DNA from 2 places in the Bacillus sp. SCT118 genome. Region 1 is predicted to be linked to the other one. Evidence: a T-box and tRNA genes for the amino acid it is inferred to sense, from the RefSeq annotation. Region 1 holds a T-box; the other holds one or more tRNA genes.
The links. A T-box is a leader RNA that pairs with one kind of tRNA and senses whether it is charged. The one in region 1 lies ahead of leuS (leucine--tRNA ligase), so its partner is inferred to be a tRNA-Leu.

Region 1 (7,372 bases):
AAGAAGGCTTTTATCAAGGCTTTGTCAACAGTGCGGCGACAGGAGGCAGAATGATTGGTCCCCTGTTCGGAGGAGTGCTTGTCGATCATTACGGCATTAAGGCCCTTGTTTTATCTCTGTTGGTATTGCTGCTGATCAGTATTGCCACAACGCTTCTATATGACAAACGGCTAAAATCAGCTAAAGAAACAAATAAGCAGGCATCAATTTCTTCATAATAAAAGATCCCGCCGAATGAGCGGGATCTTTCAGCGTGTCGACAAACCCTCGCATTCGTTGTCAGGCCTGCGCTTCGGTGCTCACGAATTAGAACATTCGCTCCGCTCCTATGCTCGTCCTTCCTAGACTTCAAGGGTTTTCAATCACGCTGAAAAGATGACAAAATCCTAAAATGAAAACCATTTTAGGATTTTGTCAACAATCTGAAAGATCCCGCCGGATGAGCGGGATCTTTTTACATAATCGGAAGCACTTTAACGGCATCCTTTACATTTGAATATGTTTTCAGCGACGAAAAATTGGCATCCAGTTGATTCATTTTCATAGCCAATTCAGGCTTAATGCCGGTAATGATTAACTCAGTTCCGGTCAATTTCAGCAAATGGCTCAGCTTGAAAATTTGGTCGGCCGTTTGTTCGTTCACTTGGGCCAATCCGGATAAATCAATGATCAAATAATCATCTTTGGATGTTGATAAGATATTCGTCAATGTGCAAACAATGGAATTAAATCGCTCCTCTGTCAGGTTTCCGACTAGCGGAAGAGCTGAAATGCCATTGCGAATCGGGACAATAGGAGTTGAAAGTGCAGTAATTTCCGTGAGGGAATCCTCGAGAAGCTTTTCATACTCTTTTTGCTTGGTGATGTCTTTCTGAATTCCGACAAAATACGTTTTATCCTCTATAACCATTGGATCAATATTTAATTCATTCCAGAACATCGTTCCGTCTTTTTTGTAGTTTTGAATCTGAACGGTGACCGGTTCTTTATTTTGTAAAGCGGTTCTGATGTTCTCCGCTTCTGCAGGATCTGTGTGTTTCCCCTGTAAGAAGCGGCAGTTCTTTCCTAAAATTTCCTCGGTCTCGTAGCCGGTCATTTGAACAAAGCCTTGATTTACGTAGACAATAGGATTATCTTCAAGTGCGGGATCTGTAATTACCACACCGACTCGCACGTGATCAAGCGCTTTTTTGATGACTTCCAGCTGTCCTGGTATCCCAAATGATTGAAAACTAGCCATATAAATCCCCCTTAGGCCGTCAGCTTGCTATGCGAAAGCCTGATATTCCCCTTTTTAAAAATGAATTCTACAGTAACCGTAGCACAACACATGTTCTGATTCAAGCAAGTGCAGTTTGTTGTTTGTCATTAGGGCTTGTCCTCGTATACACTAAAAATAAGAACAGAATTTGAACATATGAACGGAAAGGTTTTCTACATGCTAAATAGGTGACTAGGTAAATGTCACTGGGTGAAAAATGAATCCAATGCATCAAGCTTACCGATCATGTGTTCACATATAATGGAAGAAACAAGCTTTTTACAGATTTGCCGGTATGTAGATATCGAAAATCATCGGAATCGTTTAAGGGGGCTGGATGGCCTGAAGTCGCTTTACGAAATAAGGGCTTTAGGAAGGTGATGATGAAGATGCTGCATCAGGTACTTATTGCTTGTGTAATTGGAGGAATCATGGGGATTCTCGGTCATGTGAAAAAGAGAGGCAGACTGGAGAAGCCCAGAATGACGAAGCGGTTTATCTACCTTGGATTTTTGGAAGATTGGTTTATCGGAATGACAGCTTCCATTTTACTTGTATTATCCGCTGACCCCGATTCAGGAATTCAACTTGTCATCTTATCCATTATCTCAGGCTACGGCGGTGAAGCTGTTCTCAGAAGTTTTGACTTTGTGAGAGAACTGAACAGCGGCGGCGAACCGGCCGAGTCCAAACGTCAAACTAAAACTCCACCCGAATAATTGTCCTCAATCTTCGCCCGTTCAGGGTACATTCCCATTGTATACAAACCTGCTTGCACTTATGAACAGAATTCTATAAAATACAGTTAGATTACGGTTGCGATAAGAACAATGAAGAGGAGCAGTAAGAAACAGATATTGTTGCAGAGAGTTGACGGCTGGTGAAAGTCAATCAAGTTTGTTTCCGAACTCACCTCAGAGTTGCAGCGGTGAAAAGCCGCTGACGCATAACTGCGTTAAAAGTATCAAGTGAGTGCGGCGTATGCCGCGCTAACGAGGGTGGTACCGCGGGAAAACGAAAGTCTCTCGTCCCTTTTAGGGATGAGGGAGTTTTTTTTAGTTTGGGAATATTCTGAATAATCCTCTCCTTCCCGTCAATACTTGAACCATACACGCCGTATTCAATCAGAAGGAGGTTTTTACTTTGAGTTTTCAGCACAAAGAGATAGAAAAGAAATGGCAAACATATTGGCTTGAAAACAAGACATTTGCCACTCTTGATAATAATGAAAAACAAAAATTTTACGCGCTGGACATGTTTCCTTATCCGTCTGGAGCTGGGTTGCACGTCGGCCATCCTGAAGGATACACAGCTACGGATATTCTGTCCCGCATGAAGCGCATGCAGGGCTATGATGTCCTTCATCCAATGGGCTGGGACGCATTCGGCCTGCCAGCTGAACAATACGCGCTTGACACAGGGAACGACCCCGCTGTGTTTACGAAGCAGAATATTGATAACTTCCGCCGCCAAATTCAAGCGCTTGGCTTCTCATATGACTGGGATCGCGAAATCAATACGACTGACCCTGAATACTATAAATGGACGCAATGGATTTTCTTAAAGCTATACGAAAAAGGCCTTGCTTACGTTGACGAAGTGCCTGTAAACTGGTGCCCTGCGCTCGGTACGGTTCTTGCCAACGAAGAAGTCATTGACGGCAAGAGCGAACGCGGCGGCCATCCGGTAGAGAGACGCCCAATGAAGCAGTGGATGCTGAAAATCACCGCTTATGCGGACAGGCTCCTTGAGGACTTGGAAGAGCTTGATTGGCCGGAAAGCATTAAAGATATGCAGCGCAACTGGATCGGCCGTTCGGAAGGCGCTCACGTTCATTTTGCTATAGATGGACATGATGATTCCTTTACGGTGTTTACAACAAGACCAGATACGCTGTTTGGCGCTACATATACTGTCCTTGCCCCGGAACACGCATTGGTGGAAAACATCACAACGGCAGAGCAAAAAGAAGCTGTTGAAGCTTATATCAAAGAAATTCAATCAAAGAGTGACCTAGAACGCACAGATCTTGCGAAAACAAAGACAGGCGTATTCACAGGAGCGTATGCGATCAATCCTGTAAACGGAGAAAAACTGCCGATTTGGATTGCGGATTATGTTCTTGCATCATACGGAACAGGTGCTGTCATGGCAGTTCCTGGCCACGATGAGCGTGATTTTGAATTCGCCAAAACATTCGGCCTTCCGGTGAAGGAAGTCGTAAAAGGCGGGAATGTTGAGGAAGCAGCTTATATTGGCGACGGCGAGCACGTGAACTCTGATTTCCTGAACGGCCTTCACAAACAGGAAGCGATTGAGAAAGTGATCGCTTGGCTGGAAGAAACGAAAAACGGTGAGAAGAAAGTGACGTACCGTCTTCGTGACTGGCTCTTCAGCCGCCAGCGTTATTGGGGCGAGCCGATTCCGGTCATTCATTGGGAAGACGGAACGTCAACAGCTGTCCCTGAAGAGGAGCTGCCGCTGATTTTGCCGAAAACGGATGAAATCAAACCGAGCGGAACGGGCGAATCACCGCTTGCGAACATTAAAGAGTGGGTGGAAGTCACAGACCCTGAGACAGGGAAAAAAGGAAGAAGAGAAACGAATACAATGCCGCAATGGGCGGGAAGCTGCTGGTATTTCTTGCGCTATATTGATCCGCACAATCCGGATCAGCTGGCATCACCAGAAAAATTGGAAAAATGGCTTCCGGTCGATATGTATATCGGCGGTGCAGAGCATGCCGTGCTTCACCTTCTGTATGCCCGCTTCTGGCATAAGTTCCTTTATGATATCGGCGTAGTGCCGACGAAAGAACCGTTCCAAAAGCTGTACAACCAAGGAATGATTCTCGGCGAAAATAACGAAAAAATGAGTAAATCTAAAGGGAACGTTGTCAACCCTGACGAAATCGTGTCCTCTCACGGTGCTGATACGCTGAGATTGTACGAAATGTTCATGGGACCTCTTGATGCTTCAATCGCCTGGTCTGAATCAGGATTAGACGGTGCGCGCCGTTTCCTTGACCGTGTATGGCGCCTATTTATTGAAGACAGCGGTGAGCTTAATGGCAAAATCGTTGAAGGCGCGGGTGAAACATTGGAGCGCGTCTATCATGAAACGGTTATGAAAGTCACAGACCATTATGAAGGCCTTCGTTTCAACACGGGTATTTCCCAGCTGATGGTCTTTATTAATGAAGCTTATAAAGCATCAGAACTGCCGAAAGAATATATGGAAGGCTTCGTGAAGCTTCTTTCTCCTATCGCGCCACACTTAGCGGAAGAGCTTTGGGAGAAGCTTGGCCATTCCGGCACAATTGCCTACGAAGCTTGGCCTGTATATGATGAAACAAAACTTGTGGATGATGAAGTTGAAATCGTTGTTCAGCTGAACGGAAAAGTAAAAGCGAAATTACAGGTTCCTGCCGATGCAACGAAAGAACAGCTGGAACAGCTTGCTCAAGCAGATGAAAAGGTCAAAGAGCAGCTTGAAGGCAAAACGATTCGGAAAATCATCGCGGTGCCTGGGAAGCTTGTCAATATTGTGGCAAACTAAGCCTAGAAAAAATCCCCTTTGCCAAAAGGGGATTTTTTTCATCAGTCTCAGAATAGCAATCGTTCAGCTGACTTTGATATACTGAACATGATCACTGTGAATAGGAGTGTTTTCTTTGGAAATAAAAGAAATCAGCACAGCCGCTTTGAAAGAAAAAATTGAGGCGGACGAAGAATTATATTTAATTGATGTCAGAGAAGATGAAGAGGTAGCGGAAGGCATGATCCCGCAAGCCGTTCATATTCGCATGGGGGATATTCCTGAAAAAATGGAAACCCTTGATAAAGACAAAGAGTACGTATTTATCTGCCGCTCAGGAATGCGCAGCATGAACGTCTGCAAGTACCTGGATGAGCAAGGCTTTAAAACAGTCAATGTTGAAGGCGGCATGATGGCCTGGGAAGGCGAAACAAAACCAAAAAACTAGGGGAGAGCAGTCCCCTAGTTTTTATTTGTATTCCGGAAGCCAATCGCCGTGTGCTGCAAATAAATCGTCACACATGGAGATGATGTCTTTCATGGAAAGCTCCGCGCTTGTATGCGGATCAAGCATTGCAGCTTGGTAAACCGCTTCTTTTTTTTGTGTGACAGCCGCTTCGATTGTCATCAGCTGTGTATTAATATTCGTCCGGTTTAAGGCTGCAAGCTGCTCAGGCAGTTCTCCGGCGAAGCACGGTGTAATTTTTTTTCTGTCGGCGACGCATGTCACTTCCACAACCGCTTTTGAAGGAAGGTTGGTGATCAGCCCTGTATTCAAGACGTTTCCTCCGAAGGTGAATGGTTCGTTTGTTTCCATTGCCTCTATAATTCTTGAACCATATTCCTTTGAGCGTTCGTGCGTAAGGTTTTTATTATTGACGATATCATCCCGCATTTTCTCCCAATTTTCAATTTGCTTGACGCACCTTCTCGGATATTCGTCGAGCGGGATTTGCAGCTCGCTGATCAGTTCAGGGTAATTCCGTTTAATAAAGTATGGGTGATACTCTGCGTTATGTTCGGACGATTCCGTGACATAATAGCCGAACTTATCCATTAATTCAAACCGCACCATATCATGATGCTTTGTTTTTTGTTTTTCTTTCGCTCTCCTTTTGATTTCTGGATATAAATCTGTGCCGTCTTTTTTGACTTCCAAAAGCCAAGCCATATGATTGATGCCTGCGATGCGTTCCTCAATTCCGTCATGCTCCATTCCGAGAGCTTTAAATAAATCCTTCGTGCACACTTGAACACTGTGGCAGAGCCCGATTGTTTTGATATTGGTATAGCGGAGCATGGCGCCTGTAAGAGTGGCCATTGGATTTGTATAGTTTAAGAACCATGCGTCAGGGCACATTTCCTCCATATCTTTTGCGATATCAAATAAGACCGGGATTGTTCTGAGAGATCTGAATATCCCGCCAATGCCGACTGTATCGGCGATCGTCTGGCGCAGCCCATACCGTTTAGGAATCTCGAAATCGATGACTGTGCTCGGTTTGTATCCTCCAACCTGAATCGCATTGATGACATAGCCTGCGTTTTGCAAGGCGAGTTTTCTGTCATCATAGCTATTGATGGCCACACTTGGGTTATAACGGTCTCTTAGATTTTCGAGCATGAGCTGGGATTCTTGCAGGCGTTTGGGATCAATGTCGTAAAGAGCGAACTCAAATCCATTCAGTGCCTCTGTTAACAGGCAGTCTCCCAAAACATTTTTGGCGAAAATCGTGCTCCCTGCACCGATAAATGTAATCTTCTTCATATTGCTTCCCCCTTTAAAGTTAACCCTTTACCGCTCCGGAAGACAGGCCGGCAATAAAGTATTTTTGCAGCGCCAAAAACAGAACAACCATCGGCAGCATTGCCATCAGTGCCGCTGCGGCAACTAAATGAAGGTTGTTTGCGTTTTCTCCGAAAAAACCTGCCATGGCTACTGTTAATGTCTGAACCTTTTGATCTTGTAAAAAGAAAATGGCAAATTGATAGTCGTTCCAAATAAAGACACAAGAAATAATACAGATGGTCGCAGTGATCGGCTTCAGCAGAGGAAACACAATCATAAAAAAGATTTTCAGCATGCCTGCGCCGTCAATTCTTGCGGCTTCTTCAAGCTCTTTTGGAATGGTCGATCGGATAAAGCCTGAATACAAGAATACGGTTAACGGCATGTAAGCCGCTGTATTAATGAAAATGGCGATTGCGTGTGTATTGACCATTCCGGCGTCCACAACCATTCGATACAAAGGAACCATGGACGTTAACGGAGGGATGATCATAATGGAAATCAGCAAGGCAAAAACGGCTTTATTCAGTTTCGTTTCCCGCCGGGCAAGCGGGTAGGCGGCAAGTGAGCCGAATATAATTAATAACAAGGCAGAAGAACCTGTGATGATCATGGTGTTTATAAAAGAGTTTCCTAGCGAAGCGCGCTCCCACGCCTCTGAAAAATTATGAAAGGAGATGTCGGCTGGAAATATCCATTTCGAACTGTAGTCTCCTTTTGCTTTCAATGAAGTGGTCAGCAGGATATAAAAAGGAATAAAATGCGCACAGGCCACAATGGCTGCA
Region 2 (7,372 bases), 1.2 Mb from region 1:
CTTAGGCATTCGGTGGAGGGGATTCTCACCCCTCTTTCGCTACTCATACCGGCATTCTCACTTCTAAGCGCTCCACCAGTCCTTCCGGTCTGGCTTCACAGCCCTTAGAACGCTCTCCTACCACTGTTCGAAGAACAGTCCGCAGCTTCGGTGATACGTTTAGCCCCGGTACATTTTCGGCGCAGAGTCACTCGACCAGTGAGCTATTACGCACTCTTTAAATGGTGGCTGCTTCTAAGCCAACATCCTGGTTGTCTAAGCAACTCCACATCCTTTTCCACTTAACGTATACTTTGGGACCTTAGCTGGCGGTCTGGGCTGTTTCCCTTTCGACTACGGATCTTATCACTCGCAGTCTGACTCCCAAGGATAAGTCATTGGCATTCGGAGTTTGACTGAATTCGGTAACCCGGTAGGGGCCCCTAGTCCAATCAGTGCTCTACCTCCAAGACTCTTACCTTGAGGCTAGCCCTAAAGCTATTTCGGAGAGAACCAGCTATCTCCAGGTTCGATTGGCATTTCACCCCTACCCACACCTCATCCCCGCACTTTTCAACGTGCGTGGGTTCGGGCCTCCATTCAGTGTTACCTGAACTTCACCCTGGACATGGGTAGATCACCTGGTTTCGGGTCTACGACCACGTACTCATGCGCCCTATTCAGACTCGCTTTCGCTGCGGCTCCGCATCTTCTGCTTAACCTTGCACGGGATCGTAACTCGCCGGTTCATTCTACAAAAGGCACGCCATCACCCGTTAACGGGCTCTGACTACTTGTAGGCACACGGTTTCAGGATCTCTTTCACTCCCCTTCCGGGGTGCTTTTCACCTTTCCCTCACGGTACTGGTTCACTATCGGTCACTAGGGAGTATTTAGCCTTGGGAGATGGTCCTCCCGGATTCCGACGGAATTTCACGTGTTCCGCCGTACTCAGGATCCACTCAGGAGAGAACGAAGTTTTGACTACAGGGCTGTTACCTCCTATGGCGGGCCTTTCCAGACCTCTTCATCTACCTCGTTCTTTTGTAACTCCGTACAGAGTGTCCTACAACCCCAAGAGGCAAGCCTCTTGGTTTGGGCTGATCCCGTTTCGCTCGCCGCTACTCAGGGAATCGCATTTGCTTTCTCTTCCTCCGGGTACTTAGATGTTTCAGTTCCCCGGGTCTGCCTTCTCATATCCTATGAATTCAGATATGGATACCACTCCATTACGAGTGGTGGGTTTCCCCATTCGGAAATCTCCGGATCAAAGCTTGCTTACAGCTCCCCGAAGCATATCGGTGTTCGTCCCGTCCTTCATCGGCTCCTAGTGCCAAGGCATCCACCGTGCGCCCTTTCTAACTTAACCGTTAAAAAGAATCACTATGTGATATCTTGTGTTACTAATTGAATGTGATGTCTACTGTTATCTAGTTTTCAAAGAACACGTTTCGAAGGAATGATCCTTCAAAACTAAACAAGACAGGGAACGTTCTGTTTATAAGACCCAAGGTCTTATATTCCGTATAATATCCTTAGAAAGGAGGTGATCCAGCCGCACCTTCCGATACGGCTACCTTGTTACGACTTCACCCCAATCATCTGTCCCACCTTCGGCGGCTGGCTCCTAAAAGGTTACCTCACCGACTTCGGGTGTTACAAACTCTCGTGGTGTGACGGGCGGTGTGTACAAGGCCCGGGAACGTATTCACCGCGGCATGCTGATCCGCGATTACTAGCGATTCCAGCTTCACGCAGTCGAGTTGCAGACTGCGATCCGAACTGAGAACAGATTTGTGGGATTGGCTTAACCTCGCGGTTTCGCTGCCCTTTGTTCTGTCCATTGTAGCACGTGTGTAGCCCAGGTCATAAGGGGCATGATGATTTGACGTCATCCCCACCTTCCTCCGGTTTGTCACCGGCAGTCACCTTAGAGTGCCCAACTGAATGCTGGCAACTAAGATCAAGGGTTGCGCTCGTTGCGGGACTTAACCCAACATCTCACGACACGAGCTGACGACAACCATGCACCACCTGTCACTCTGCCCCCGAAGGGGACGTCCTATCTCTAGGATTGTCAGAGGATGTCAAGACCTGGTAAGGTTCTTCGCGTTGCTTCGAATTAAACCACATGCTCCACCGCTTGTGCGGGCCCCCGTCAATTCCTTTGAGTTTCAGTCTTGCGACCGTACTCCCCAGGCGGAGTGCTTAATGCGTTAGCTGCAGCACTAAGGGGCGGAAACCCCCTAACACTTAGCACTCATCGTTTACGGCGTGGACTACCAGGGTATCTAATCCTGTTCGCTCCCCACGCTTTCGCTCCTCAGCGTCAGTTACAGACCAGAGAGTCGCCTTCGCCACTGGTGTTCCTCCACATCTCTACGCATTTCACCGCTACACGTGGAATTCCACTCTCCTCTTCTGCACTCAAGTTCCCCAGTTTCCAATGACCCTCCCCGGTTGAGCCGGGGGCTTTCACATCAGACTTAAGAAACCGCCTGCGAGCCCTTTACGCCCAATAATTCCGGACAACGCTTGCCACCTACGTATTACCGCGGCTGCTGGCACGTAGTTAGCCGTGGCTTTCTGGTTAGGTACCGTCAAGGTACCGCCCTATTCGAACGGTACTTGTTCTTCCCTAACAACAGAGCTTTACGATCCGAAAACCTTCATCACTCACGCGGCGTTGCTCCGTCAGACTTTCGTCCATTGCGGAAGATTCCCTACTGCTGCCTCCCGTAGGAGTCTGGGCCGTGTCTCAGTCCCAGTGTGGCCGATCACCCTCTCAGGTCGGCTACGCATCGTTGCCTTGGTGAGCCATTACCTCACCAACTAGCTAATGCGCCGCGGGTCCATCTGTAAGTGGTAGCCGAAGCCACCTTTTATGTTTGAACCATGCGGTTCAAACAACCATCCGGTATTAGCCCCGGTTTCCCGGAGTTATCCCAGTCTTACAGGCAGGTTACCCACGTGTTACTCACCCGTCCGCCGCTAACATCAGGGAGCAAGCTCCCATCTGTCCGCTCGACTTGCATGTATTAGGCACGCCGCCAGCGTTCGTCCTGAGCCAGGATCAAACTCTCCGATAAAGTAGTTTGACTGACTACGCACATCGCTGTGCGATTTTTAAAAACTGAATTAACAGGTACGTTTTGTCTTGTTTAGTTTTCAAAGATCATTTTTTGTCCGCTTTGTTAAAGCAACTTTGTTAGTATACAATATCACTTCTTCAAAGTCAACAACTTTTTTAAAAAACTTTTGGTGGAGCCTAGCGGGATCGAACCGCTGACCTCCTGCGTGCAAAGCAGGCGCTCTCCCAGCTGAGCTAAGGCCCCATAAAAATGGTCGGGAAGACAGGATTCGAACCTGCGACCCCATGGTCCCAAACCATGTGCTCTACCAAGCTGAGCTACTTCCCGATTTCCCATCTATTCTATTAAAAGATATGGCGCGCCCGAGAGGAGTCGAACCCCTAACCTTTTGATCCGTAGTCAAACGCTCTATCCAATTGAGCTACGGGCGCAAAACATAATGCCGAGGGCCGGACTTGAACCGGCACGGTAGTCACCTACCGCAGGATTTTAAGTCCTGTGTGTCTGCCAATTCCACCACCCCGGCGTGGATGGTATAGTTGGAGCGGAAGACGGGATTCGAACCCGCGACCCCCACCTTGGCAAGGTGGTGTTCTACCACTGAACTACTTCCGCAGACAGGATGTCCAGTTTTTCTAACTGTTATCCTATATAATGCGGGTGAAGGGACTTGAACCCCCACGTCATAAAGACACTAGATCCTAAGTCTAGCGCGTCTGCCAATTCCGCCACACCCGCGTAAAATGGTGAGCCATGAAGGACTCGAACCTTCGACCCTCTGATTAAAAGTCAGATGCTCTACCAACTGAGCTAATGGCTCTTCTACAAGAGACTTGAGTATTATATCATATAAAAGTGGTGCCGGCAAGAGGACTTGAACCCCCAACCTACTGATTACAAGTCAGTTGCTCTACCAATTGAGCTACACCGGCATAATGGTGGAGGATGACGGGCTCGAACCGCCGACCCTCTGCTTGTAAGGCAGATGCTCTCCCAGCTGAGCTAATCCTCCATAATTGCACTAACGTGCAATTGCTTGGCGGCGTCCTACTCTCACAGGGGGAAACCCCCGACTACCATCGGCGCTGAAGAGCTTAACTTCCGTGTTCGGTATGGGAACGGGTGTGACCTCTTCGCTATCGCCACCAAACAAATTGAGAGTGTTCTCTCAAAACTAGATAACAGGTGTGACATCATTCAAAATATGGTTAAGTCCTCGATCGATTAGTATCTGTCAGCTCCATGTGTCGCCACACTTCCACCTCAGACCTATCAACCTGATCATCTTTCAGGGATCTTACTTCCTTGCGGAATGGGAAATCTCATCTTGAGGGGGGCTTCATGCTTAGATGCTTTCAGCACTTATCCCGTCCGCACATAGCTACCCAGCGATGCCCTTGGCAGAACAACTGGTACACCAGCGGTGCGTCCATCCCGGTCCTCTCGTACTAAGGACAGCTCCTCTCAAATTTCCTGCGCCCGCGACGGATAGGGACCGAACTGTCTCACGACGTTCTGAACCCAGCTCGCGTACCGCTTTAATGGGCGAACAGCCCAACCCTTGGGACCGACTACAGCCCCAGGATGCGATGAGCCGACATCGAGGTGCCAAACCTCCCCGTCGATGTGGACTCTTGGGGGAGATAAGCCTGTTATCCCCGGGGTAGCTTTTATCCGTTGAGCGATGGCCCTTCCATGCGGAACCACCGGATCACTAAGCCCGACTTTCGTCCCTGCTCGACTTGTAGGTCTCGCAGTCAAGCTCCCTTGTGCCTTTACACTCTGCGAATGATTTCCAACCATTCTGAGGGAACCTTTGGGCGCCTCCGTTACCTTTTAGGAGGCGACCGCCCCAGTCAAACTGCCCACCTGACACTGTCTCCCCGCCCGATAAGGGCGGCGGGTTAGAAGGTCAATACAGCCAGGGTAGTATCCCACCGATGCCTCCACCGAAGCTGGCGCTCCGGTTTCCAAGGCTCCTACCTATCCTGTACAAGCTGTACCAACATTCAATATCAGGCTGCAGTAAAGCTCCACGGGGTCTTTCCGTCCTGTCGCGGGTAACCTGCATCTTCACAGGTACTATAATTTCACCGAGTCTCTCGTTGAGACAGTGCCCAGATCGTTGCGCCTTTCGTGCGGGTCGGAACTTACCCGACAAGGAATTTCGCTACCTTAGGACCGTTATAGTTACGGCCGCCGTTTACTGGGGCTTCAATTCGCACCTTCGCTTACGCTAAGCGCTCCTCTTAACCTTCCAGCACCGGGCAGGCGTCAGCCCCTATACTTCGCCTTACGGCTTCGCAGAGACCTGTGTTTTTGCTAAACAGTCGCCTGGGCCTATTCACTGCGGCTCTCTCGGGCTTGCACCCTAACAGAGCACCCCTTCTCCCGAAGTTACGGGGTCATTTTGCCGAGTTCCTTAACGAGAGTTCTCTCGATCACCTTAGGATTCTCTCCTCGCCTACCTGTGTCGGTTTGCGGTACGGGCACCTCTCACCTCGCTAGAGGCTTTTCTTGGCAGTGTGGAATCAGGAACTTCGCTACTATATTTCGCTCGCCATCACAGCTCAGCCTTATGGGAAACGGATTTGCCTATTTCCCAGCCTAACTGCTTGGACGCGGATATCCAATACCGCGCTTACCCTATCCTCCTGCGTCCCCCCATTGCTCAAATGGTGAGGAGGTGGTACAGGAATATCAACCTGTTGTCCATCGCCTACGCCTTTCGGCCTCGGCTTAGGTCCCGACTAACCCTGAGCGGACGAGCCTTCCTCAGGAAACCTTAGGCATTCGGTGGAGGGGATTCTCACCCCTCTTTCGCTACTCATACCGGCATTCTCACTTCTAAGCGCTCCACCAGTCCTTCCGGTCTGGCTTCACAGCCCTTAGAACGCTCTCCTACCACTGTTCGAAGAACAGTCCGCAGCTTCGGTGATACGTTTAGCCCCGGTACATTTTCGGCGCAGAGTCACTCGACCAGTGAGCTATTACGCACTCTTTAAATGGTGGCTGCTTCTAAGCCAACATCCTGGTTGTCTAAGCAACTCCACATCCTTTTCCACTTAACGTATACTTTGGGACCTTAGCTGGCGGTCTGGGCTGTTTCCCTTTCGACTACGGATCTTATCACTCGCAGTCTGACTCCCAAGGATAAGTCATTGGCATTCGGAGTTTGACTGAATTCGGTAACCCGGTAGGGGCCCCTAGTCCAATCAGTGCTCTACCTCCAAGACTCTTACCTTGAGGCTAGCCCTAAAGCTATTTCGGAGAGAACCAGCTATCTCCAGGTTCGATTGGCATTTCACCCCTACCCACACCTCATCCCCGCACTTTTCAACGTGCGTGGGTTCGGGCCTCCATTCAGTGTTACCTGAACTTCACCCTGGACATGGGTAGATCACCTGGTTTCGGGTCTACGACCACGTACTCATGCGCCCTATTCAGACTCGCTTTCGCTGCGGCTCCGCATCTTCTGCTTAACCTTGCACGGGATCGTAACTCGCCGGTTCATTCTACAAAAGGCACGCCATCACCCGTTAACGGGCTCTGACTACTTGTAGGCACACGGTTTCAGGATCTCTTTCACTCCCCTTCCGGGGTGCTTTTCACCTTTCCCTCACGGTACTGGTTCACTATCGGTCACTAGGGAGTATTTAGCCTTGGGAGATGGTCCTCCCGGATTCCGACGGAATTTCACGTGTTCCGCCGTACTCAGGATCCACTCAGGAGAGAACGAAGTTTTGACTACAGGGCTGTTACCTCCTATGGCGGGCCTTTCCAGACCTCTTCATCTACCTCGTTCTTTTGTAACTCCGTACAGAGTGTCCTACAACCCCAAGAGGCAAGCCTCTTGGTTTGGGCTGATCCCGTTTCGCTCGCCGCTACTCAGGGAATCGCATTTGCTTTCTCTTCCTCCGGGTACTTAGATGTTTCAGTTCCCCGGGTCTGCCTTCTCATATCCTATGAATTCAGATATGGATACCACTCCATTACGAGTGGTGGGTTTCCCCATTCGGAAATCTCCGGATCAAAGCTTGCTTACAGCTCCCCGAAGCATATCGGTGTTCGTCCCGTCCTTCATCGGCTCCTAGTGCCAAGGCATCCACCGTGCGCCCTTTCTAACTTAACCGTTAAAAAGAATCACTATGTGATATCTTGTGTTACTAATTGAATGTGATGTCTACTGTTATCTAGTTTTCAAAGAACACGTTTCGAAGGAATGATCCTTCAAAACTAAACAAGACAGGGAACGTTCTGTTTATAAGACCCAAGGTCTTATATTCCGTATAATATCCTTA

Region 2: it encodes a tRNA-Leu, which carries the amino acid that the T-box ahead of leuS (leucine--tRNA ligase) is inferred to sense. The anticodon was not compared.

The regions. Positions count from the first base shown of each region.
Region 1 covers NZ_CP191225.1:1,146,779-1,154,150, forward strand. The annotation lists gene ACQVGT_RS05815 (MDR family MFS transporter) at 1-218, shown strand, start outside; gene ytvA (YtvA family blue-light photoreceptor) at 455-1,240, opposite strand; gene ACQVGT_RS05825 (DUF4257 domain-containing protein) at 1,645-1,980, shown strand; T-box leader at 2,083-2,297, shown strand; gene leuS (leucine--tRNA ligase) at 2,405-4,819, shown strand; gene ACQVGT_RS05835 (rhodanese-like domain-containing protein) at 4,935-5,246, shown strand; gene melA (alpha-galactosidase MelA) at 5,268-6,566, opposite strand; gene ACQVGT_RS05845 (carbohydrate ABC transporter permease) at 6,586-7,372, opposite strand, start outside.
Region 2 covers NZ_CP191225.1:3,934,925-3,942,296, forward strand. The annotation lists rRNA gene ACQVGT_RS20185 (23S ribosomal RNA) at 1-1,348, opposite strand, end outside; rRNA gene ACQVGT_RS20190 (16S ribosomal RNA) at 1,519-3,068, opposite strand; tRNA gene ACQVGT_RS20195 (tRNA-Ala) at 3,239-3,314, opposite strand; tRNA gene ACQVGT_RS20200 (tRNA-Pro) at 3,322-3,398, opposite strand; tRNA gene ACQVGT_RS20205 (tRNA-Arg) at 3,426-3,502, opposite strand; tRNA gene ACQVGT_RS20210 (tRNA-Leu) at 3,512-3,597, opposite strand; tRNA gene ACQVGT_RS20215 (tRNA-Gly) at 3,612-3,686, opposite strand; tRNA gene ACQVGT_RS20220 (tRNA-Leu) at 3,727-3,809, opposite strand; tRNA gene ACQVGT_RS20225 (tRNA-Lys) at 3,816-3,891, opposite strand; tRNA gene ACQVGT_RS20230 (tRNA-Thr) at 3,928-4,003, opposite strand; tRNA gene ACQVGT_RS20235 (tRNA-Val) at 4,008-4,083, opposite strand; rRNA gene rrf (5S ribosomal RNA) at 4,106-4,221, opposite strand; rRNA gene ACQVGT_RS20245 (23S ribosomal RNA) at 4,276-7,203, opposite strand.